One region of the Bacillus inaquosorum genome, then DNA from elsewhere that is predicted to be linked to it. Evidence: riboswitches for the same ligand, from Rfam matches in the RefSeq annotation. Region 1 holds a riboswitch; each other region holds the start of a gene.
The links. Region 1 has a riboswitch for thiamine pyrophosphate ahead of M1M80_RS07390 (YkoF family thiamine-binding protein). Riboswitches for the same ligand answer to the same signal wherever they lie in the genome.

Region 1 (5,910 bases):
CTGCGTCATCCGCTGTACCGCCCGTTTCTCGCTCTGCAATGGTTTTGGCTTCTTTTTTCGTAATCGGTGTTTTTTGTTGATCTTCACTGCTGATCTGATCAGCCGACACGACTGCTTTTGCCTGCATATCTACCTTCACTTCGTATGTTTTTCCGTCTTCTTTTTGTATGGTATATGTGGCAACACGATTCTGTTGTGTTTGTTTTTTGACGGTTCCCGGCACCCGCTCAAGCGCGAGATGCTCGGCTTCTTTTTCTGTCATGGCAGATGGATTCATCGCTTTTACTCTGTTTATCGAAAGAATATCAGCCGATTTTGCGTCAGCTTTTATAAAATAAGTTCCCTTTGGATTTTCAAGGGTCATATCATATGTTCTTTTATTCTTTGATTGCGTTACTTTCGTGACCTCGCCTTCATAGGAGGCTTCGATTTTTTTTACGACAGCCTCCTTTGACAGGACGTCCTCGTGGGTTTGCCGAATGATGAGAACCGCACAGATGATGACGGCTAAAACCGCTGCTGCCGCAGCAGATACTGCTTTTATTGTTTTGTTCATCGGCCTCCCCCATTCTGTTCTCTGAATTGCATGGTGACAGCTGTTCCTTGGTCCGGCTTGCTTTTGACAGACAGCTCAATGCCGTGCTCATCGGCGATTTGCTTGGCAATGGAAAGGCCTAAACCCGTCCCGCCTGTTTTTCTGTTTCGTGCCTCATCCGCCCGGTAGAACCGTTCGAACAAGTGCGGGATATGCTCCTCAGGTATTCCGATGCCTTCATCCCTTACTGACAGAAACGGCCGTCCATTCCTCGTTCCGGCTGTCATTACAATGGCTTTTTCACTATACTTTATGGCATTATCGAGCAAAATGGTCAGCAGCTGCTTGATGCGTTCTTCATCAGCTGTTACAAGCAGGCTCTCCCTATCTGTTACAAGCAAAATCTCACGGTGATAGACGGGCTGGAGCGTTTGCATAACGGCGCGTGACACTTCAATCAGATCGATTGTTTTCACGTCAAGCTCAAGTCCTTTATGGCTTTTGGCAAGCGCCAGCAGCTGGTTGGTCAGTTTTTTCATATGCACCGCTTCTGAATGAATGGCTTCAATCGATTCCTCAAGCACTTCCGGCTTTTTTGCCCCCCACCGCTTCATTAGGCTGCTGTAGCTTTCTATAATCGTGAGCGGGGTTTTCAATTCATGTGAAGCGTCTTGAACGAATTGCTGCTGTTTATCGTAGTGCTCTTTCAGCATCATCGCCATCTCATTAAATGTCAGCCCCATCTGATATAACTCGTCGTGCGACTGTCCTTCCAAGGAAATCGTTTTGAATGCTTTCTCCCGCTGTATATCTTTCATTGTCATCATTAATCGTCTGATCGGATTAATGATACGGCGGGCGAGCAAGCTGCCGGCAAAAAAAGAAGCGATACAGACAGCAGCACTTGCAGCGATTAAGATGATTTTCAAAAGAAACAGACTCTCCTCTGTGTTCTCGAGCCTTTCAACCAGCTGAAGAGATACCACTTGCCCATCGGTCCAAATAACCGGAACAGCGGCTTCAGCAAACAGTTTGCCGTCATGTTTCCTTACATCTGCCGTTTCCCCGCTGTGAAATGAAAGAGGAAAATCTTTAAACTCTTTTTCTTTTGTAATGGTCATGACGGCTTTTTGATCACCATTCACTACACGGACCATGCCGTTTGCCGGAAGATAGGCCTGCAGCATGTCCTGCAAAGCCACTCCTTCTGTTTCAGCAGCATGCAGCGCTTCAGCAATGTTATCCGTCTCATCTGCAAGCCGGGCTGCATCCTTTGATGTCAGCGCGGATGAAAAAATGAGATAGACTGCGGTATGGACCAAAATTAATAAAACCAGCAGCGATATTGATGTGTACAGATGAATCTTGGTCTTCAGCTTCATCGTTTACCCCTTAATGGCATAGCCGACCCCGCGAACAGTATGGATCAGCTGTTTTTCGTAAGGATAGTCCAGTTTTTTTCTGATGTATCTTATGTACACGTCCACGACATTTGTATCACCAATGTAATCAAATCCCCATACCGAGTTTAAAATCTGCTCCCGTGTCAGCACTTGCTGCGGATGTTTCAGCATATAGACGAGCAAATCAAATTCCCGCGGCGTTAATTCCACCTCTTTGTTTCCCCGTCTCACTTCACGGGTTTTTTCGTTCACCCGCAAGTCGTCATATGTAAGAAAGGTGCCGATATCTTCTGTTTTTGGTCCATTTTGGCGCAGCGCCGCCCTGATTCTCGCAAGCAATTCCTCAATTTCAAACGGCTTTGTGACATAGTCGTTCGCACCGATGTCCAGCCCTGTTACCTTATCAGGAATACTGTCGCGCGCCGTTAATAAAATGACAGGTGTCTGCTGATCCGTTTTTCTCAAGCGGCGGAGTACCTCCAGGCCGCTAAGCCCCGGAAGCATGACATCAAGAAGCACCAAAGAATACCCGCCTTCCGCGGCCGCATTCAGCCCTTCTGTGCCATCTTGTTTGATGATGACGCTGTATCCTTCATATTCCAATTCAAGCTGAAGCACCCTGGCGATTTTTTCTTCATCTTCCACAATTAATATGTGCCCTTTTTCCAAAATCGATCATCCTCTCCTGTCCAAATATGAAAAAAATGATTTCATTGTTTACAAAATGATTCTTATCATCTATTATGATGTCAAAATAAAAAATTGTATACGGAAAGCACTAGGGGTGCTGTTTTGGCTGAGATAAAGCGCGCAAAAACGCGCTTTGATCCCTTATGACCCGATCTGGATAATACCAGCGTGGGGAAGTGCAGGTTGACCGAATGGTGTATTTTTTTGTGCGCTTAATCGATCTATGACTGCATATTCCCTTAGGATATGCAGTTTTTTATTTTACCAAAAAAACAGGAGGTCGGAGAAATGGATCATATTTGCGGTACAAGCAGAATCGCTGGTTTTCGCTTCTCTTTATACCCGATGACAGATGATTTTATCAGTGTGATCAAGTCTGCGCTGAAAAAAACCGACACATCTAAGGTTTGGACGAAAACCGACCATATCAGCACAGTCTTGCGCGGATCGATTGATCATGTATTCGATGCTGCCAAAGCCATTTATCTTTATGCGGCGAACAGCGAAAAACACATCGTCATGAACGGCACGTTTTCCATCGGGTGCCCGGGCGATACCCAAGGAGATACATATCTTTCCGCAGACGGCAAGCGTGTCAATGAAGATGCTGTCGGAAGCCTGAACGCGGAAGCACCATGCCAATTTGCGCTTTACCCGATGAATGAGCCGGATTATATGGGTTTGATCATCGAAGCTGTCGACATTGCGAAAGCAGAAGGCACCTTCGTACAGGGAGCCCATTACGCGAGCGAGCTTGACGGGGACGCGCATGACGTATTCAGAACACTGGAAGCCGTTTTCCGCATGGCTGAACAGCAAACAAACCACGTAACCATGACTGTGAATGTCTCGGCTAACAGTCCATCAAGAAAAAACAGAAAGCAGGGATAAAATGAAAAGCTGGAAAGTAAAAGAAATTGTCATCATGTCCGTTATCAGTATCGTTTTTGCCGTTGTTTATTTATTATTCACGCATTTTGGAAACGTACTTGCCGGTATGTTCGGTCCAATCGCTTATGAACCGATTTACGGCATTTGGTTTATCGTTTCTGTCATCGCCGCGTACATTATTCGAAAACCGGGTGCGGCGCTTGTTTCTGAAATCATTGCCGCTCTCGTTGAATGCCTGCTGGGAAATCCATCTGGCCCAATGGTCATCGTCATCGGCATTGTTCAAGGTCTCGGGGCTGAAGCTGTATTTCTCGCGACACGCTGGAAAGCATACTCTCTGCCTGTACTTTTGCTGGCAGGAATGGGATCTTCAGTAGCCAGCTTTATCTATGATCTCTTTGTTTCTGGCTATGCAGCGTATTCACCTGGTTATCTTCTCATTTCGCTTGTCATCCGTCTGATTTCCGGCGCGCTTCTTGCGGGGCTCCTCGGAAAAGCTGTCAGCGACTCTCTCGCTTATACGGGTGTGTTAAACGGAATGGCACTCGGAAAGGAACTGAAAAAGAAACGAAAACAGGTATCAGACAATGCAAGCCTTTGATGAGCTCCTAACGGTTGACCAGCTCAGCTTCACTTATGAAGAAGACGAGAAACCGGTTTTTCAAAACATTTCGTTTGAGCTTCAAAAAGGAGAATGCGCTTTATTACTAGGGCCGAGCGGGTGCGGAAAAAGCTCGCTCGCCCTATGTTTAAACGGTCTTTACCCGGAGGCTTGCGACGGCATACAGTCCGGACATGTTTTTTTATGTCAGAAGCCGGTCACAGACCCTGAAACCTCCGAAACGATTGCTCAGCATGTCGGAGTCGTTTTTCAAGATCCTGATCAGCAGTTTTGCATGCTGACGGTGGAGGACGAAATCGCTTTCGGGCTGGAAAATCTGCAGATTCCGAAAAAAGAGATGACAGAAAAAATTGATGCGGTTTTAGAAAAATTACGCATTACTTCTTTAAAAGAAAAAACGATATCCACTCTGTCAGGAGGACAAAAGCAGAAAGTCGCTCTCGCCTGTATTTTGGCGATGGAGCCTGAGCTTATTATGTTGGATGAGCCAACTTCTCTGTTAGATCCTTATTCAGCGCGGGAATTCGTTCACATGATGAAAGACCTTCAGAGGGAAAAAGGCTTCAGCCTCCTCGTCATTGAGCACCAGCTTGATGAATGGGCGCCTTGGATTGAGAGGACAATTGTGCTGGACAAAGCAGGAAAAAAAGCGCTGGACGGCCGGACAGAAGATCTATTTCAGCACGAAGCGGAGACCCTAAAGGAACTAGGCATCGCGATTCCAAAAGTGTGCGGCCTGCAGGAAAAACTCAGTATGCCGTTTACTCTATCAAAAGAAACGCTGTTTAAAGAACCTTTTCCTGCCGGGCATGCTGAAAAGAAGAAAGCTCCTTCTGGGGAAAGTGTGCTGGAAGTCAGCAGCCTTTCATTCGCAAGAGGGCAGCAGACGATTTTCAAAGACATCAGCTTTTCATTGCGCGAAGGCTCTTTAACGGCGCTTGTCGGCCCGAACGGCACCGGAAAATCGACGCTCTTATCCGTCCTCGCCCGTCTGATGAAGCCGAAAAGCGGAAAGATTCTTCTATATGATAAGCCGCTGCAATCGTATAAAGAAAATGAACTGCGAAAACGAATGGGATTTGTTTTTCAAAACCCGGAGCATCAGTTTGTCACCGATACAGTATATGACGAGCTGCTGTTCGGCCAGAAAGCAGATGCTGAAACCGAGAAAAAAGCGCAGCACCTGCTGCATCGTTTCGGTCTTGCACATTTAGCTGATCATCATCCGTTTGCAATCAGCCAAGGACAAAAACGGCGCCTGAGCGTCGCTACCATGCTCATGCATGACGTAAAGGTTTTATTATTAGACGAACCAACCTTTGGCCAGGACGCCCGCACGGCGGCTGAATGCATGGATATGATTCAGCGTATCAAGGCAGAAGGAACCGCTGTCCTTATGATTACACACGATATGGAGCTAGTCTCTTCGTATGCCGACAGCGTGCTTGTGCTTCACGATACGGGCCTGGCCTTTGACGGATCTCCAGCGCAGTTATTTTCTCAGGAAACAAGGCTTGTCAAAAACGCAAAGCTTACCCTTCCCCTTCTATATGAATGGATGGCATATCAAGAGGAGGTGCGTGATGATGCAGCCGTTACATCTCATTAATCCGACAGTGAAAGCAGCGGCGGTTTTTTGCTGTGTTGTCATGCTGTCGTTTATTTACAATCCCTACACCCCTGCGTGTTTTTATATCATCATCGTGGCGAGTGTCCTATTAGCAGCCAGAATCCCATTGAAAAAATGGTTTTTGTTTACGATTCCGTTT
Region 2 (5,910 bases), 430 kb from region 1:
CAGAGTCATTACACCAAGTAACAATCCTGATGTCTGACCGCGGAATCCCTGCAACACTTCGCCACATGCACGGCTTCGGGAGCCATACATTCAAATGGACAAATGCCGAAGGTGAAGGCGTATGGATTAAATATCACTTTAAAACAGAACAAGGCGTGAAAAACCTTGATGTCAATACGGCGGCTAAAATTGCCGGTGAAAACCCTGATTACCATACAGAAGATCTATTCAACGCGATCGAAAATGGTGACTTCCCTGCATGGAAACTATATGTGCAAATCATGCCTTTAGAAGATGCAAATACGTATCGCTTCGATCCGTTTGATGTTACAAAAGTTTGGTCTCAAAAAGACTATCCGTTAATCGAGGTCGGACGCATGGTTCTAGACAGAAATCCGGAAAACTACTTTGCAGAAGTGGAACAAGCGACATTCTCACCTGGAACACTCGTGCCTGGTATTGATGTTTCTCCGGATAAAATGCTTCAAGGCCGACTGTTTGCTTATCATGACGCACACCGCTACCGTGTCGGTGCAAACCATCAAGCGCTGCCAATCAACCGCGCACGCAACGAAGTGAACAATTATCAGCGTGACGGACAAATGCGCTTTGACAATAACGGCGGCGGATCTGTTTATTATGAGCCTAACAGCTTCGGCGGTCCGAAAGAGTCACCTGAGGATAAACAAGCTGCATATCCGGTACAAGGAATCGCTGACAGCGTAAGCTACGATCACAATGACCACTACACACAAGCCGGTGATCTCTATCGTTTAATGAGCGAGGATGAGCGTGCCCGCCTTGTTAAAAATATTGTTAACGCCATGAAGCCGGTAGAAAAAGAAGAAATCAAACTTCGCCAAATCGAGCATTTCTACAAAGCGGATCCTGAATACGGAAAACGCGTGGCAGAAGGCCTTGGATTGCCAATTAAAAAAGATGCTTAATATAAATGCAAAAACCCGCTGTAAATAGCGGGTTTTTTTATATTTAGTGACGCACTGCCGTATGCTTCTCATCAATCTTCATATAAATTTCCTCCATCAGCTCCGCACTGTTCATAATCTCTCGTTTGTTTTTTTCAATCAGGAGCTCCAGCGGTAAAATCTGATTTCCGTATGTTTTTCGCTTCTTGAATCGCTTTCTCCCCTTCTCTTTTTTGATTCCCATCACTGTTCCCTCCTTTTTTCATACAAAAAAGGCCCTTATCTAAAAGATAAGAGCCTTCGGTGTTCCGATCAGCAAATGCTGGAAATGTATATTAGCTATATTAAAACGTATTCCATTTCGCCTGTCAATCTATTATTTATACAGCTGGCTGCCTTGATTCACAAATTCTTCGGCTTTTTCTTTCATCCCCTCTTGAATCGCATCCCATTCACTAATCTCTTTATCCTTCGCATAATCCCGAATATCCTGAGAAATTCTCATGCTGCAAAACTTCGGTCCGCACATTGAACAGAAATGAGCGGTTTTTGCTCCTTCAGCCGGCAGGGTTTCATCATGATATTCAAGCGCTCTTTCCGGATCAAGAGATAGATTAAACTGGTCTCGCCAGCGGAATTCAAAGCGGGCTTTCGATAACGCATCATCCCGTATTTGCGCTCCGGGATGCCCTTTTGCAAGGTCTGCCGCGTGCGCAGCAATTTTATATGTAATGACTCCTTCACGAACATCATCACGATTTGGCAGCCCCAAATGCTCCTTCGGCGTTACATAACAAAGCATTGCTGTCCCATACCAGCCGATCATCGCCGCTCCGATCGCTGAAGTAATATGGTCATAGCCCGGTGCAATATCTGTCGTCAGAGGCCCCAATGTGTAAAAAGGCGCTTCTTTGCAAATGTCCATTTGTTTATCGACGTTCTCTTTGATTTTATGCATCGGCACATGCCCCGGTCCCTCAATCATTACCTGAACATCATGCTTCCAGGCAATTTGTGTCAGCTCTCCAAGCGTCTCTAATTCAGCAAACTGCGCTTCGTCATTGGCATCAGCGATTGATCCGGGACGCAGACCATCCCCAAGAGAAAAAGCAATATCATACGTTTTCATGATTTCACAGATTTCTTCAAAATGAGTATACAGAAAGCTTTCCTGATGATGAGCCAGACACCACTGCGCCATAATCGCTCCCCCGCGTGACACGATTCCAGTTGTCCGTTTGGCAGTCAGCGGCACATACCGAAGCAAAACACCAGCGTGTATCGTAAAATAATCCACTCCCTGCTCTGCCTGCTCGATCAGCGTATCACGATAAATCTCCCACGTTAAATCCTCCGCTACGCCGTTTACCTTTTCAAGCGCCTGATAAATCGGAACAGTTCCAACAGGCACAGGGCAATTGCGGATAATCCATTCACGCGTCGTATGAATGTCTTTTCCGGTGGAAAGATCCATCATCGTATCCGCTCCCCAGCGAATGGCCCAGGTCATTTTTTCCACTTCTTCTTCAATTGATGACGTAACCGCTGAATTCCCGATATTCGCATTAATCTTCACATGAAAATTCCGGCCGATAATCATCGGTTCGCTTTCAGGGTGATTAATATTTGAAGGAATGATCGCCCGGCCGCTGGCTACCTCATCTCTGACAAATTCGGGAGACACATGCTCGCGTATTGCGATAAACTCCATCTCTGGTGTAATGATCCCTTTTTTGGCATAATGCATTTGTGTGACATTTTGACCCGCTTTCGCCCGCAGCGGGTTCCGCTTTAGTCCTGGGTAGCTTACGTTTGGATTTGCTTTTTTATAACCGTTATCTTCTGGTTTTATAGCTCGTCCTTCATATTGTTCAACATCGCTGCGCTCCGTGATCCATTTTTGGCGGAGCGGCTTTAACCCTTCTTGAATATTAATGGTCACATCAGGGTCGGTATACGGTCCGCTTGTATCATAGACACGCACAGGCGCGTTTTCCTCTTCGCCGAACGACCCTGTCGTCGGACTCAATGCGATTTCCCTCATCGGCACTTGGATGTCCGAAGAAGAACCTTCCACATACACTTTCTTGCTCCCCGAAAAACTCGACATAATGGAAATGTTGGCTTGCTGCACTGAATTGTTTTGCATTACTTATCCTTCCCCTCTCTTCGTTTGAAAGGACAAAATCAAGCCCATAACCAGCACAAAAAACCGGATTCAAATGAATGAACCCGGTTACAGTCAGAAAGAAACATATTATTGCCCAGCAAGACAATAATAAAAACAATTCCTCTACTTCCCCACGCTGGTACGAACCAGATCAGGTCCAAAGGGTTAAGAAGCTTACCTTCTCTCTCAGCCCGAAAGCGGGCACCCCCAGTAACTATTAATTTCGGACTCATCTTAACATAAAACCAATCGAAAAAAAAGAGGAATATAGAAAATATTCAGCTAATTCATCCCAAATAGTTGACCGACAGCGGCGTTTCAGATATTTCATGATCACCCATCATCACCCGATATGCCCTTGCACCCGGTCTTGAACTCACTGTCTGAAACAGCTGATCATTTATGAAATGGAGAGCTGCTCCGTCGTCCGCCGCATAGCCATCGCACAAGAATTCGTTAGATATCAGCTGGTGGTATATCGGTCTCCGATCCTTTTCACCGTCATAATGAGGACAAAAGCTCCCTTGCAACAAACCTAAACTTTTCATGCTTGTCAGCGGTCCGGCTGAATCTGTCACCCCTTCTTCAAACCAGCAGATCGCACCTGCACTTAAACCAGCTAAAATCACACCGTTCTTCCATGCTTCCCTGAGAATAAGATCCAGCCCCCACTCTTTCCACAGCACAAGCATATTCCTCGTATTTCCCCCGCCGACATAAATTATGTCCTTTTCCATAACAAAAGAAATTAAATCTGTTGACGGCGGCTTAAATAAGGATAAATGAGACGGCACACAATCCAGTGTTTGAAATGCATCATAAAACCGCTGAACATAGTTTTGGGAATCACCACTCGCCGTCGGCAAAAAACAAACGCGAGGCGACTTCCGGTCTGATTGATTGATGATATATTGATCGAGGGACAAATTTTTCGGCTCCATCGAAAAACCCCCGCCGCCCATCGCAATAATCTGTTTCATCATCTCACCGCCTGACAAAATTTGTTATTCATTATAGCATTTTGTATAAAAACAAGATAGCAAGCCAAATACTTTCTTATCACGGGAACTAGAAAATAAGGAAGTGGATTGCCATTGAACAATGTCTCTAACCCGATAAACGCCAAAGACATACCTGCATTTGTACTTAATTTCTTAATAACAATAAAAACAAGCATTAACAATTACACTGTCGCGATGACAGAAACCTCGAACCCTCACCTCCGAAGAGCATTGCGTGATCAATTAGATGCAGCTGTTTATCTGCATGGAGAACTTTCTGAACTCCTGATGGAAAAAGGCTTGATCCTGGATAAACAATTGCAAATCGATTCGCTTTTATCTTGCAGAGAACTGTAACAAAGTCATATAAAAAAGACGGTCTCTCATTTACGAGAGACCGTCTCTTCCTTTTATTGCTCCACTCTTCTTAAAGCCTCGTTTACCGTTTCTTTTATAAACGTATCTTCTCCGCTCAAGCGGTCTAAACTGAGATCGCCGTTTCTCAGCCGTTCAGATATATTGTTTATATCCTCTTCTACCGTGATTTGCAGTTCACCAGCCAAAAACATTCTGTGTAATTCATCAGCAACCATACTTTCTTTATTCATTTCAATCCGCTCCTTTGCTTTCAATATTATTCTTAGTCTGTCCCTAGGCCGGACGAATAATAGGAAAAAAGTATGAAACAAATGAATCTTTTTTCCTCCTTCTTACGTATACCTGTTGAGAAAAAGAAAAAGGGGAAGATTTAACATGTCATTTTTTAAGAAGCTTGCGGCAAGTGCCGGAATCGGTGCTGCAAAAGTAGATACGATTTTAGAGAAAGACGCATATTATCCTGGAGAGGAAGTGCGGGGTACTGTACATGTCAATGGCGGAAAAATCGCTCAGGATATCCGCTATATTGACTTACAGCTTAATACACGGTACGTCATTGTAAAAGACGATGAAGAGCACCGGAAATACGCTACAATTCATTCTTTCCGGGTCACTGGTTCATTTACCATTCAGCCTGGAGAACAGCATCAATTTCCGTTCTCATTCATTCTCCCACTGGATACACCAATCACTGTAGGGAAAGTAGAGGTCGCCGTGGTGACAGACCTTGACATTCAAGGCGGTATTGACAAATCAGATCACGATCGAATTTTCGTTGAAGCGCACCCTTGGATCGAAAGTGTGCTGAAAGCAATCGAAAACCTGGGCTTCCGCCTTAACGAAGCAGACTGCGAACAAGCACCTTACTTCCAGCGCCGCCTTCCGTTCGTTCAAGAATTTGAGTTCATTCCGACATCAGGCTACTATCGTCAGATGCTTGATGAATTAGAGCTTATTTTCCTTTTAGACGAAGACGGTTTAGACATTATTTTCGAAGTCGACCGCAGAGCAAGAGGACTGCGAGGATGGCTGGAAGAGATGTATAATGACGGAGAACAGCTCGTACGCGTCCGCTTCAGCCAATCAGAGCTTGAGGATGCAGAAGGGCTTGAAGAGGTGTTAGAAGAGATTTTAGACCAATACGCTGAGTAAACAATACAGGGGTCATACACACTACCTTAGCTACAAAAATAAAACCCACTTCTTAATTAAAATATACCCTATAAGTAGACAATTTAGAAAAAGTCTATCCTATGGGGTACTTTTGTGTTTAATGGGGGGATTCAGTAAGTGAGGAGATGAGAAACAATGAGTAAACATTTATTTGGCGATGAAGATATACAAATTATTCGAGCTAATCCTTATATAAAGTCAGGTACACCTATAAGGCATCACTTATAGAGATACATTTAAACGATTATTCATTCAGAAAAAG
Region 3 (5,910 bases), 210 kb from region 1:
AGCATTGGACAGTACCTTCAGCCCGTTTTTCAATTTCTTTCGCTAATGAGAGCCGGTCTAAGGAATGGATATAGGAAACCGCATTGACGACAGCTTTTGCTTTTCTTGATTGAAGACTGCCGATAAAATGCCATTCAGGATCCCCTTTCATCATTTCCTGTTTGCGGAGCAGTTCCGCGTCCCGATTCTCTCCGAGGCAGGTGATGCCCGCATCCACTGCCTCCTGTGCTCTTTCAGGCGATACATATTTTGTGACAGCAATAACCGTAACTTCATCGGAGCTGCGGCCCGATCTGTTACATGCTTCGTTTATTCGTTCGTTTATATGTCGTAAATTATCAACAACACGCAAGATCTTTTATGCCTCCTTCATTCCGATAAAGGACATCATCCGTCCAGTTTTCCCCTGATCGCGGCGGTGAGAATAGAAAAGCGACTGCTCACTTTCCGTGCATAAACCGCTGACAGAAATCTGTTCATTTGCCAAACCGCTGTCGATCAGTATGAGGCGGTTCAGCTCTTTCAGATCAAGCTGATATTGTCCCTTTCCCGTCTGATTTACGGCACGTTCTGCTGAAACCGGCAATGTGCGGACAGCATCCATGACACGATCGTCTACCGTATAGCATGCTCCGCTGATAGACGGTCCGATAACAGCATAAATATCTGAGAGCTTTGAACCTTCCTGCTCGGTCCATTGCTTCACCATTTCTCTGCCAATCTGTTTGACAGTGCCTTTCCACCCGGCATGGGCGACCCCGACAAGCGATTTAACCGGATCATAAAAGAAAAGAGGCACACAATCAGCAAAGCATAATGCCAAAACCACATTCTTTTCATTTGTGTAGAGCCCGTCCGTTGCTTTTAAAGCCGTGTGATACTCACGGGCGCCTTTTCCCCTATCCCTCTGCGTCACTTTCTGAACGCGATTATCATGTGTCTGATCAGCAAATACCCAAGACTGCAAATCAATATTAAACATATCGGCAATATATTCACGATTTTTAACTACATCTGCATCTTTGTCATGAACGTGCAATCCTGTATTTAACGATTCAAAAGGCTTTTGGCTGACACCGCCGTTTTTCGTAGTAAATCCGGCAATGACTTCTCTGTTGTTTTGATTCGTTTGTGTCCAGTCTTGTATCATGAGTGTCGAGGGTGTGGTAAGACTGAATGGGTGATATGTATTCATGATGATCCAACCTTTCGACAAACATTTAAAAAAGCGGAATTTCCCACTTATTTTACCACATCTTTCTGCATTCGTTGAGCGCCGATTTGCATATTTCTAAATGAAATGTGCCGGAAGAAATCAAGACTTCCGGCATTTGCCAATCCGCGGCAGACAAAGCAGGTTATGCATGCGGTTCACTTAATCGGACCAAGATCACGTCTTCCCCGATTTTTACTATATTTCGCCATGGAATGACCAATTCCTCTTCTTTTCCAAAAAAACCGAGAACCTTCCCATTTCCTCCCAGTATGATCGCTTGAATTTTTCCAGTGGTCACATTGATATCTATATCACCAATGCTCCCCAGCTTTTTTCCGTTTGAGACATTGACGACATCCTTCACCTGAAATTCAGAAATGCTGATCATCCCATCACGTCCTTTTTCCGTCCTTTTTTCCAGTATATGAACGGGCGGGCTGAACCTTGTCAGCAAGAAGAAATTTTCATGATCACTGTTCTTTTTTACGGCTGCACCAGCTGATGATAAAATCGAGCATGATTTTTGTATAATCTACCAGCTGCTCAATCGATACCTCCTCGTTTACGGAGTGTGCATTGTGCAGATCGCCAGGACCGTATATCACGCATGGAATGCCGGCATTATACAGCCATCCCCCGTCTGTAACGGATTGAGAAACGTCCATAACCGGGCGCTCCCGTTTCACTTTCTCATGAGACACAGTAAGCGCTGAGACGCCTGGGTGGCCAGGATCAACTTCCAGTGCCGGAAAAATTTCTCCTCTGTCTTCAATCATAGATGAGCCTCCCCACTTAAAAACAGGGCGGTTTTCCCTAAGCCAAACATCACTGTCACTCAGCCGATTGATGTAATCTTCTATTTCCGCTGCCACTTGGTCATGGGTTTCATTCGGGTAAAAATGCACTGTGATCCACAGCCGGCACTCGTCCGCTATAAAAGCCGCATGTCTGCCGCCTTCAATGACAGCCGGGTTAATCGTATTTGTGCCTGGTTTAAAGCCGGGATAACTTTTCATAATGGACCAGTGGCGCTCAAGTTCACCGAGCCCCGCAATGATTTTTGCCATTTTTTCAATTGCGCTTGCCCCGAATGTTCCTCCGCCTGCATGAATCATATTCCGCCTCGTCCCATCATGAAACGTTTGACTGCTTTTGATTTCGATCCAGCCTGTAATGACACCGCCTTGACCTTGAATATGCATATCGCTCGTATCTGCGACAACTGCAAAATCAGCACGATAGCCCCTCTTACAGCACTCAAGCGTACCGGCTTCTCCAACTTCCTCCCCGATAACCGATTGCAGAATCAAATCACCGGGAAGTTCAATGCCGGCTTCACGAATCAATTTGACCGCAAACAGCACACACGCCATTCCGCCTTTCATATCAGAAGCACCCCGTCCGATTAAGAAACCGTTTTTTTCAATTGGATGAAACGGAGCATGCTCCCAATCCTCATCCTCTTTTACCTCTGCCACATCTACATGACCATTGATGATCAAGCTATGATAGTCTGCTGCATCTGTTCCCTTTAGCAGGCCTACAACATTGGGATCTCCCGGGTACACGTCCCATTTGTCGATCGAGAATCCCATTTCATTTAAAAACCGAGCAATCCATGACTGAATGCCGTCTGTATTTCTTGCAGGCGGTGCAGGTGTTTGATAAGAAATCAGCGTTTTTGCCAGCTGAATAAGCTCCTCCTTTTGATCTTCCACCTTTTTTAACAGAGAGTCTATTTGTTGATTCAATGTGATCCGCTCCTATTCTTAAAAATCAAAAAGCCGTTTCAAATGTTATGAAACGGCTTAGTAAAAACAAACAGAGTCCTATGTACTCCGCTATTTCACCGCTTCCCTCCGCTGGCATGATCCAGATCAGGTCAAAAGGGTTGAGACAATGTCTCTCTCAGCTTCGCAAAGCACCCCTAGGATGAATCTATATGTGTTTGTCAGGCATTCGTTATCGGCTCGGCTCTTGTTAAAAACGGCCGATCCTGATTCCATAATACATGGATTGGCGTATCAAAAAAAGCGGAAAGTATGTGATCAGTGAGCATTTCCTTTATTTCTCCTGAGCTAAAGACCTCTCCCTGTTTTAACAAAAGGGCTTTGTCAAAGACCGGTAAAATTTCTTCCGCATGATGTGTCACATAAAGGATCGATGGCGCTTTTTCTTTGTTTGCAATATATGTAATCGTGTCTAACAGCTTTTCCCGGGCAATAAAATCCAGCCCTGTGACCGGTTCGTCCAATATCAGCAGCTCCGGATCGGCCATTAGCGCTCTTGCAATCAAGGCTCTTTGTTTTTCTCCTTGAGAAAGGGTTTCATAGCGTCGGTCGGCATATTCTATTGCACCCAAATCCTCTAACAAACCAATCGCTTTTTCCCTGATTTCCGCACTTGGCGTTTCATATAATCCTATCGAAGCGTAAGCTCCGCTCAACGCAATCTCAAAGGCTGAATCTGCCGGATACAATTTTTGCTGAAGACCCGCTGAGACGAGGCCAATTTTCCGTCTGAGCTTCTCCCCAAGCTCGGTTTTACCAAATTCATGGCCAAGCACCTGCATCTCGCCTGATGTTGGAAAGTAATATGAGCAAAGCATATTTAACAGCGCTGTCTTTCCGGCACCATTTAATCCGTAAAGCACCCAATTTTCCTTTTCCTCCACCTTCCAATGAATATCCCTCAGTATCCATTTTCCATTTCGTTTTAGTGAGACATTGTCAAGCTGCAAAATCATCGTGGTCCTCCTCTAAACTTCTATTATAATTGTTTTAATTTTCATAAAACTCTGTACGGACTAGGATACCTTATTTTTTCCAAAACGTAAACAACCCGCAATCAATAGAAAAGCCTTTAAAACAAAAATTGTTTTAAAGGCTTTTCATGTCATTATTGATGAATATTCTTATTCATTTGTTTGATAGCTGCTTTTTCAAGCCTGGACACCTGCGCTTGGGAAATCCCGATTTCCTCGGCTACTTCCATTTGTGTTTTCCCTTGGAAGAAGCGCTTTCTCAAAATCATTTTTTCCCTATCATTCAGCCTTCTCATGCCCTCTTTTAAAGCCAGCTCTTCAATCCATTGTGAATCTGTATTGCGCTCATCACTGATTTGGTCCATAACATAGATCGGGTCTCCGCCGTCGTTATAGATCGGTTCAAATAGAGAAACCGGATCCTGGATGGCATCAAGCGCAAATACAATTTCTTCATGCGGTACTTCAAGAACTTTTGCGATGTCTTCTGCAGTCGGCTCCTTGCTTGTCTCACTGATTAACCGCTCTCTTACCTGAAGCGCCTTGTAAGCGATGTCCCGAAGCGATCTTGAAACACGGATCGGGTTATTATCGCGTAAATACCTGCGGATCTCTCCGATAATCATAGGTACAGCGTATGTTGAAAACTTAACATTGTGGCTTAGGTCAAAATTATCAATGGATTTCATTAGTCCGATGCAGCCGACCTGAAATAAGTCATCAACATACTCCCCTCTGTTATTAAATCTTTGAATGACACTTAAGACAAGACGCAAGTTCCCGTTTACAAGCTTTTCTCTGGCTGAATCATCGCCTTCATCCTGCAGCTGCCTAAACAGCTTTCTCATCTCTTCATTCTTGAGTACTGGTAATTTGGAGGTATCCACCCCGCAGATTTCGACTTTATTCCTAGACACTTTTTTCCCTCCCTACAGGAGCTGCTGTACAACGTTAAGTATCTCCTTGGGTGGGAAAAATATGCACTGCACTCAGACCGAAAAACAGTCGAAATCAGGAAATCCCTGTAAAATCAAGGGGTTATAACCATAAAAAATTTTACACCATTTTGTTGAACTCTTTTCTCAATCTTTTTATAATTCTTTTCTCAAGACGCGAAATATAGGACTGAGAAATCCCCATCATATCCGCTACATCCTTTTGGGTCTTTTCTTCTTCGCCGACAAGCCCAAACCGCAGCTCCATGATTTGCTTTTCTCTCTCATTGAGCTGTTCAAGCGCTTTTTTTAAGAGTTTTTTATCTACGTTGGCTTCTATATCTTTTGTGATGATGTCATCGTCAGTGCCGAGTACGTCAGAAAGCAAAAGCTCATTGCCATCCCAATCAATATTAAGCGGCTCATCAAAGGAAACCTCTGAACGAATTTTATTGTTTCTTCTTAAATACATGAGGATTTCATTTTCTATACACCGTGAGGCATAGGTCGCCAGCTTGATTTTCTTTTCTGGATTGAATGTATTCACAGCTTTAATTAATCCGATGGTGCCGATGCTGATTAAATCCTCTATATTAATTCCTGTATTTTCAAATTTCCGTGCGATATAGACGACCAGACGCAGATTGCGTTCAATCAAAATGGCGCGAGCCGCCTGATCACCGTTTGGGAGCTTCATTAACAGAACCTGCTCCTCATCTTTAGATAATGGCGGCGGCAGGGCTTCACTCCCGCCTATGTAATAGACTTCATCACTTTTCAATCCAAGTTTCATCAGCAGCTTATACCAGAGGTGCGTCAGTCGCAATTTCAGTTTTTTCATCTTCCTCTCCCTTCTAAATGTCACGTCGTTTGAGTATGATAAGTAACGGACATTTGCGAACATTATGAAACGTGTTTGATGGCCTTGCCCGAAAGCATTTTCGGATGAATAATCGCGTCAAACTCTCCATCTGCCGATAGCTTTGTTGTACTGA
Region 4 (5,910 bases), 150 kb from region 1:
GGACACCCGCTGTGCGGCGATACACTGTATGGCGGAACGAGACAGAAAATTGGCCGGCAGGCCCTGCACAGCGAGCATCTTTCGTTTATCCATCCGCTGACGCAGGAGAACATGACGTTCCATGCTGCACTGCCTCAAGATATGAAAGAACTGACAAAATCCTAAAACGGTTTACGTTTTAGGATTTTGTCATCTTTTCAGCATGATTGAAAACCCTTGAAGTCTAGGAAGGACGAGCATTGGAGCAGACTTTCACAGGATGTGATGACGGCGGTGTTTAGGCAGGACGCCTGAGAATTTAGCCGCCGTTCCACTCCGTATTGAGCGCCAACGCGCAGGACTGACAACGGATGCGAGGGTTTGTCGACACGCTAAAAGGAGAGGATCAATGATTCTCTCCTTTTATATGGTGCGAAATCTTGATTCGTCATAAGGCAGGGAGCTTGGAACAGAGACGGTCTCTATTTCTGGAAAGCGAAAGCCTGTCAGTTTATTTCCGAACACGCAGCCTGTATCGATGTTGATAGTGCGATTGATTTTCCGAGGCTCCTTCACAGGTGTATGGCCGTAAACCACCCAAGCCTTTCCGTTATAGGATGCCGCCCAATCACGTCTGACGGGTCTGCCGTCTGGATACGTTTCACCCGTCACATCGCCGTAAAGCACGAAGTCTTTCACTCTGCGGGTATTTTTGCCGATATCGTCAGCCTTTATTCCAGCATGAGCGACAACTAATTCTCCGTTATGTAAGATGTCGTAAAGCGGCGCTTTTTCGTACAGCTTCATAAACTGTTCGCTGACTGCTTTTCTTTCTTCTTTAGAAAGTTCTTCAAGCTCCGCCGCTGTTGTTTCGAGACCATGCATTACTTTCACCGGATTTCCTTTTAAGTAGCGGTACAGTTTATTGCAATGATTTCCCGGGACATAACGCACAGCGCCTTTTTCGTAAGCGCCGGCTACAAAGCGGATCACCTCTATCGATTTGGGCCCTCTGTCAGTCAAATCTCCGGCAAAAACAAGCACCCTGCCTTCCTCGTGGACAGGTACTCCATTTTTAATTGTATAGCCAAGCTTTTGGATTAATTCAGTCATTTCGTCATAGCAGCCATGAATATCGCTGATTATATCGTAAGCCATGCGGTATCCTCCTTGCCGATTGTTTTATTTATTATGAAGCAAAGTGCTGTGAGTCATCACAAGCTTTTATGTGCAAATTATAGAAGAATCATTTTCTAAACAGGATTAAGACCTTATTACTTTATTTTTTGTCTTGACCCTTGTTAAAATCGCGTTATGTTTTTTAAAAATGAGGTTCTGTTCTTTGATTGAGAACTGGCATAACCCTGATCTAAAAAGGAGGTTTTGATTATGGCGCATACATCTGTCGCATCTTTAGTTGTTGTACTTATCGTTGCATTTTTGACACCCATCCTTTTGCATCGATTTAAACTCAGCATCCCGGTTGTTGTTGCTGAAATCATTATGGGGCTGATTATTGGAAAAAGCGGTCTTAATTTAGTTGTGGAGGGTGATACATGGCTCCAGACGCTCTCTATGCTCGGATTTATCTTTTTAATGTTTTTAAGCGGGCTTGAAATTGATTTTTCATCGTTTGAGAAAGGAAAGAAAAAGCAGCTCCTGCCGAACGGAAAGGAAGCGCCTAATACGTTTGCTGCGGCATCTATAATTTTTGCCGGTATTTTTATTTTATCATTGCTGCTGTCCTATGGGTTCGTCTTGGCAGGATTTATCCAAAATGCTTTTTTAATGACGCTTATTATTTCAACGATTTCTTTGGGCGTTGTCGTTCCAACGTTGAAAGAAGAACGGATCATGAATTCAAATATCGGGCAGATTATTTTGCTCGTTGCTGTTATTGCGGATTTGGCCACGATGATTCTTCTTGCTGTTTTTTCTTCTTTATACGGAGAGGACAGCGGAAACATGTGGCTCCTGATGATCCTATTCGCAGCCGGAGTGGTGCTTTACTTTTTCGGCCGGGTCTTTAAACATCGCTCTTTTGTTCAGACCATGTCAAAAGGGACGATCCAGATCGGAACGCGTGCCATTTTTACGTTAATTATCGTACTCGTTGCCCTGTCTGAATCACTAGGGGCAGAAAATATTCTCGGCGCTTTCTTAGCGGGGGTTCTTGTTTCCCTTCTTTCACCAAACAAAGAACTTGTTCAGCAACTGGATTCATTCGGTTACGGGTTCTTAATACCGATTTTCTTTGTGATGGTCGGCGTGAAGCTGGATATTTGGACTCTTTTCCAAGATCGAACCATTTTAATCATGATTCCGCTCCTGCTGTTGGCGCTGTTAATAAGCAAAATCATTCCTGTCATGTACTTGAAGAAGTGGTATGATAATCGAACAGTTTTGGCGTCTGGTTTCCTGCTGACATCAACCCTTTCGCTCGTGATTGCCGCTGCGACAATCGGCCAGCAGCTTCACGTGATCAGCGCAAATATGTCAGGAGCACTGATTTTAGTAGCAGTTATTGCCAGTATTTTTACGCCGATCTGTTTTAAAAAATTGTACAAACGGGAGGAGCAGCCGGAGGAGAAAAAGACGATTGCGTTTATCGGCGCCAACCAAATGACTCTGCCTGTTACACTTGAATTGCCAGAGAACGAGTATGACGTGCGTGTTGTGCACGTCTACCAAGAGAATGCAGAGGAAAAGCTGTCAGAATCAGTGTTTACGGTTGAAACGATTTCTGATTATGAGCCTGAAACCCTAGACTCACTCGGTATTTTTGATGCGGATATTCTTGTTGTTGCGACAGGGAATGAAGACATGAATGCCGACATTGCATTACTTGCAAAAGAAAAAGGCACAGAAAGAGTCATTGCCAGCGTCGGATCACCCGAGAATGAAGCAGCTTTGAAGGAGCAGGAGATCAGCATCTTTTCTATTCTGTTGTCGACAAAAACGCTGCTTCGCGCGCTGATAGAAGCGCCTGGCGTCATGAAGCTGCTCACGAACCAGGAGTCTTCGCTGTATCAAATTAATATGGAAAACAGCAAATACGACGGTGTCATTTTGCGGGAATTCCCTTTAACAGGCGACGTCATCTTTGTCAGGATTTTCAGAGGTGTGGACAGCATCGTTCCTCATGGGGATACAAGGCTGAAACTGGGAGACCGCTTAATTGTCACCGGATCTCGGGCGTACGTAACGGATCTTAAGAAAACATTGGAAGGTTAAACCTTGACCAAATAGGGATTCGTGTTAATATAGAGGTGCAGAACAATTCAATATGTATTCGTATAACCACTAGGGGTGTCCTTCATAAGGGCTGAGATAAAAGTGTGACTTTTAGACCCTCATAACTTGAACAGGTTCAGACCTGCGTAGGGAAGTGGAGCGGTATTTGTGTTATTTTACTATGCCAATTCCAAACCACTTTTCCTTGCGGGAAAGTGGTTTTTTTATTTTTCAGACAGGGGGAATGACGTGTGAAGTTTTCAGAAGAATGCCGCAGTGCAGCCGCAGAATGGTGGGAGGGGAGCTTTGTCCATCCGTTCGTTCAGGGAATCGGTGACGGAACGCTTCCGATTGACCGTTTTAAATACTACGTGCTTCAGGATTCATATTATTTAACGCATTTTGCGAAGGTGCAATCGTTCGGCGCCGCTTATGCGAAGGACCTTTATACAACGGGACGGATGGCAAGCCACGCCCAAGGTACATATGAGGCGGAAATGGCGCTTCATCGCGAATTTGCGGAGCTGTTGGAAATCAGTGAAGAAGAGCGTAAGGCGTTTAAGCCGTCTCCTACGGCGTACTCTTATACATCCCATATGTACCGTTCGGTTTTGAGCGGGAATTTTGCTGAGATATTAGCGGCCCTGCTGCCATGCTACTGGCTGTATTACGAGGTTGGCGAGAAATTGCTGACATGTGATCCGGGGCATCCGATTTATCAGAAGTGGATCAGCACATACGGCGGTGACTGGTTCAAACAGCAGGTTGAAGAGCAAATCAATCGCTTTGATGAGCTGGCGGAAAACAGCACGGAGGAAGTGCGTGCCAAAATGAAAGAGAATTTTGTTATTTCCAGCTTCTATGAATATCAATTTTGGGGAATGGCCTATCGAAAAGAAGGCTGGTCCGACCGCGGCATAAAAGAGGTGGAGGAATTTGGAGCTTCACGCCATAACTGATGACTGCAAGCCGGTTGAAGAGTTAGCAAGAGCAATTATAGCTATTCAGAATGAAGTTGATTATATTCACATTCGGGAACGGTCAAAATCGGCCGCCGACATTTTGAAACTGCTCGGGCTTATGTCCGAAGGCGGTGTTGATAAGAGAAAACTGGTCATGAACGGGCGGGTGGATATTGCGCTTTTTTCTACGATTCATCGCGTGCAGCTGCCAAGCAGCAGCTTTTCACCAAAGCAGGTCAGAGCCAGATTTCCTCACCTTCATATCGGACGGTCCGTGCATTCACTGGAGGAAGCGGTTCAAGCAGAAAAGGAAGACGCAGACTACGTGTTGTTCGGCCATGTGTTTGAAACAGATTGCAAAAAGGGTCTTGAAGGCAGAGGTGTGTCTTTGCTGTCAGATATTAAACAGCGGATTTCCATCCCGGTTATTGCCATCGGCGGTATGACGCCAGACAGATTAAGAGACGTAAAACTAGCAGGAGCAGACGGCATCGCTGTCATGTCGGGAATTTTTTCTGATGCTGACCCTTTGGAAGCTGCTAGACGATATTCCCGCAAGCTAAAGGAGATGCGCTATGAAAAGGCATTATGATGCAGTTGTCATTGGAGGCGGAATTATCGGTTCCGCTATTGCTTATCATTTGGCAAAGGAAAACAAAAGCACCGCATTGTTTGAAAGCGGAACAATGGGCAGCAGAACGACAAGTGCCGCTGCCGGGATGCTGGGCGCCCATGCTGAGTGCGAGGAACGTGACGCGTTTTTTGACTTCGCCATGCACAGCCAGCGTCTGTATAAAGGCCTTGGTGAGGAGCTTTATACATTATCCGGTATTGATATCAGGCAGCATAACGGTGGTATGTTTAAGCTTGCGTTTTCTGAAGAAGACGTGCTGCGGCTGAGGAAGATGGATGACTTGGATTCAGTCAGCTGGCATACAAAAGAAGAGGTGTTAGAAAAAGAGCCGTATACGTCTGGTGACATTTTCGGGGCATCCTTGATTCAGGATGATGTGCATGTTGAGCCTTATTTTGTTTGCAAGGCATATGCGAAAGCAGCGAAAGCGCTTGGTACAGAGATTTTTGAACATACTCCTGTTCTGCATGTTGAACGTGACGGTGAAGCTCTGTCCATCGAGACGCCGGGTGGTAACGTATGGGCGGATCATGTCGCGGTTGCCAGCGGGGTGTGGAGCGGAATGTTTTTTAAACAGCTCGGGCTGAATCATTCATTTTTCCCTGTAAAAGGGGAATGCCTGTCTGTTTGGAATGATGATATACCGCTGACAAAAACACTTTACCATGACCATTGCTATATCGTACCGAGAAAAAGCGGCAGACTGGTTGTCGGCGCGACGATGAAGCCGGGTGACTGGAGTGAAACACCGGATCTTGGCGGCCTGGAATCTGTTATGAAAAAAGCAAAAACGATGATGCCGGCTATTCAGAATATGAAGGTGGATCGTTTTTGGGCGGGACTGCGGCCGGGAACAAAGGATGGGAAACCGTACATCGGCAGACACCCTGAGGACAGCCGTATTTTATTTGCGGCGGGCCATTTCAGAAATGGGATTCTGCTTGCTCCAGCAACGGGCGCTTTGATTGGTGATCTCATCATGAATAAAGAGGTCAATCAAGACTGGCTGCACGCATTCCGAATTGATCGCAAGGAGGCGGTTCAGATATGATGCTACAGCTGAACGGTAAAGACGTGAAGTGGGAAAAAGACACAGGTACA

Region 2: linked by a shared signal. The riboswitch ahead of thiC (phosphomethylpyrimidine synthase ThiC) and the one ahead of M1M80_RS07390 (YkoF family thiamine-binding protein) in region 1 are both predicted to bind thiamine pyrophosphate.
Region 3: linked by a shared signal. The riboswitch ahead of M1M80_RS08495 (acetylornithine deacetylase) and the one ahead of M1M80_RS07390 (YkoF family thiamine-binding protein) in region 1 are both predicted to bind thiamine pyrophosphate.
Region 4: linked by a shared signal. The riboswitch ahead of tenA (thiaminase II) and the one ahead of M1M80_RS07390 (YkoF family thiamine-binding protein) in region 1 are both predicted to bind thiamine pyrophosphate.

Annotation. Positions count from the first base shown of each region.
Region 1 is NZ_CP096592.1:1,499,508-1,505,417, reverse strand. Features, by position in the region: gene M1M80_RS07405 (PepSY domain-containing protein) at 1-556, opposite strand, end outside; gene ykoH (two-component system sensor histidine kinase YkoH) at 553-1,917, opposite strand; gene ykoG (two-component system response regulator YkoG) at 1,921-2,607, opposite strand; TPP riboswitch at 2,709-2,820, shown strand; gene M1M80_RS07390 (YkoF family thiamine-binding protein) at 2,917-3,519, shown strand; gene M1M80_RS07385 (ECF transporter S component) at 3,521-4,120, shown strand; gene M1M80_RS07380 (ABC transporter ATP-binding protein) at 4,107-5,750, shown strand; gene thiX (HMP/thiamine ABC transporter permease ThiX) at 5,725-5,910, shown strand, end outside.
Region 2 is NZ_CP096592.1:1,069,243-1,075,152, reverse strand. Features, by position in the region: gene katA (catalase KatA) at 1-947, shown strand, start outside; partial or broken gene M1M80_RS05080 (FbpB family small basic protein) at 975-1,170, opposite strand; gene thiC (phosphomethylpyrimidine synthase ThiC) at 1,303-3,075, opposite strand; TPP riboswitch at 3,208-3,315, opposite strand; gene M1M80_RS05070 (Type 1 glutamine amidotransferase-like domain-containing protein) at 3,384-4,076, opposite strand; gene M1M80_RS05065 (spore coat protein) at 4,191-4,454, shown strand; gene M1M80_RS05060 (hypothetical protein) at 4,508-4,711, opposite strand; gene spo0M (sporulation control protein Spo0M) at 4,851-5,627, shown strand.
Region 3 is NZ_CP096592.1:1,714,347-1,720,256, reverse strand. Features, by position in the region: gene M1M80_RS08510 (YggS family pyridoxal phosphate-dependent enzyme) at 1-352, opposite strand, end outside; gene pgeF (peptidoglycan editing factor PgeF) at 359-1,195, opposite strand; gene M1M80_RS08500 (YlmC/YmxH family sporulation protein) at 1,359-1,604, opposite strand; gene M1M80_RS08495 (acetylornithine deacetylase) at 1,687-2,967, opposite strand; TPP riboswitch at 3,054-3,155, opposite strand; gene M1M80_RS08490 (ABC transporter ATP-binding protein) at 3,168-3,962, opposite strand; gene sigG (RNA polymerase sporulation sigma factor SigG) at 4,115-4,897, opposite strand; gene sigE (RNA polymerase sporulation sigma factor SigE) at 5,037-5,756, opposite strand; gene spoIIGA (sigma-E processing peptidase SpoIIGA) at 5,819-5,910, opposite strand, start outside.
Region 4 is NZ_CP096592.1:1,353,075-1,358,984, forward strand. Features, by position in the region: gene M1M80_RS06525 (RluA family pseudouridine synthase) at 1-165, shown strand, start outside; gene prpE (bis(5'-nucleosyl)-tetraphosphatase PrpE) at 403-1,137, opposite strand; gene M1M80_RS06535 (monovalent cation:proton antiporter family protein) at 1,369-3,213, shown strand; TPP riboswitch at 3,275-3,383, shown strand; gene tenA (thiaminase II) at 3,465-4,172, shown strand; gene tenI (thiazole tautomerase TenI) at 4,150-4,767, shown strand; gene thiO (glycine oxidase ThiO) at 4,751-5,860, shown strand; gene thiS (sulfur carrier protein ThiS) at 5,860-5,910, shown strand, end outside.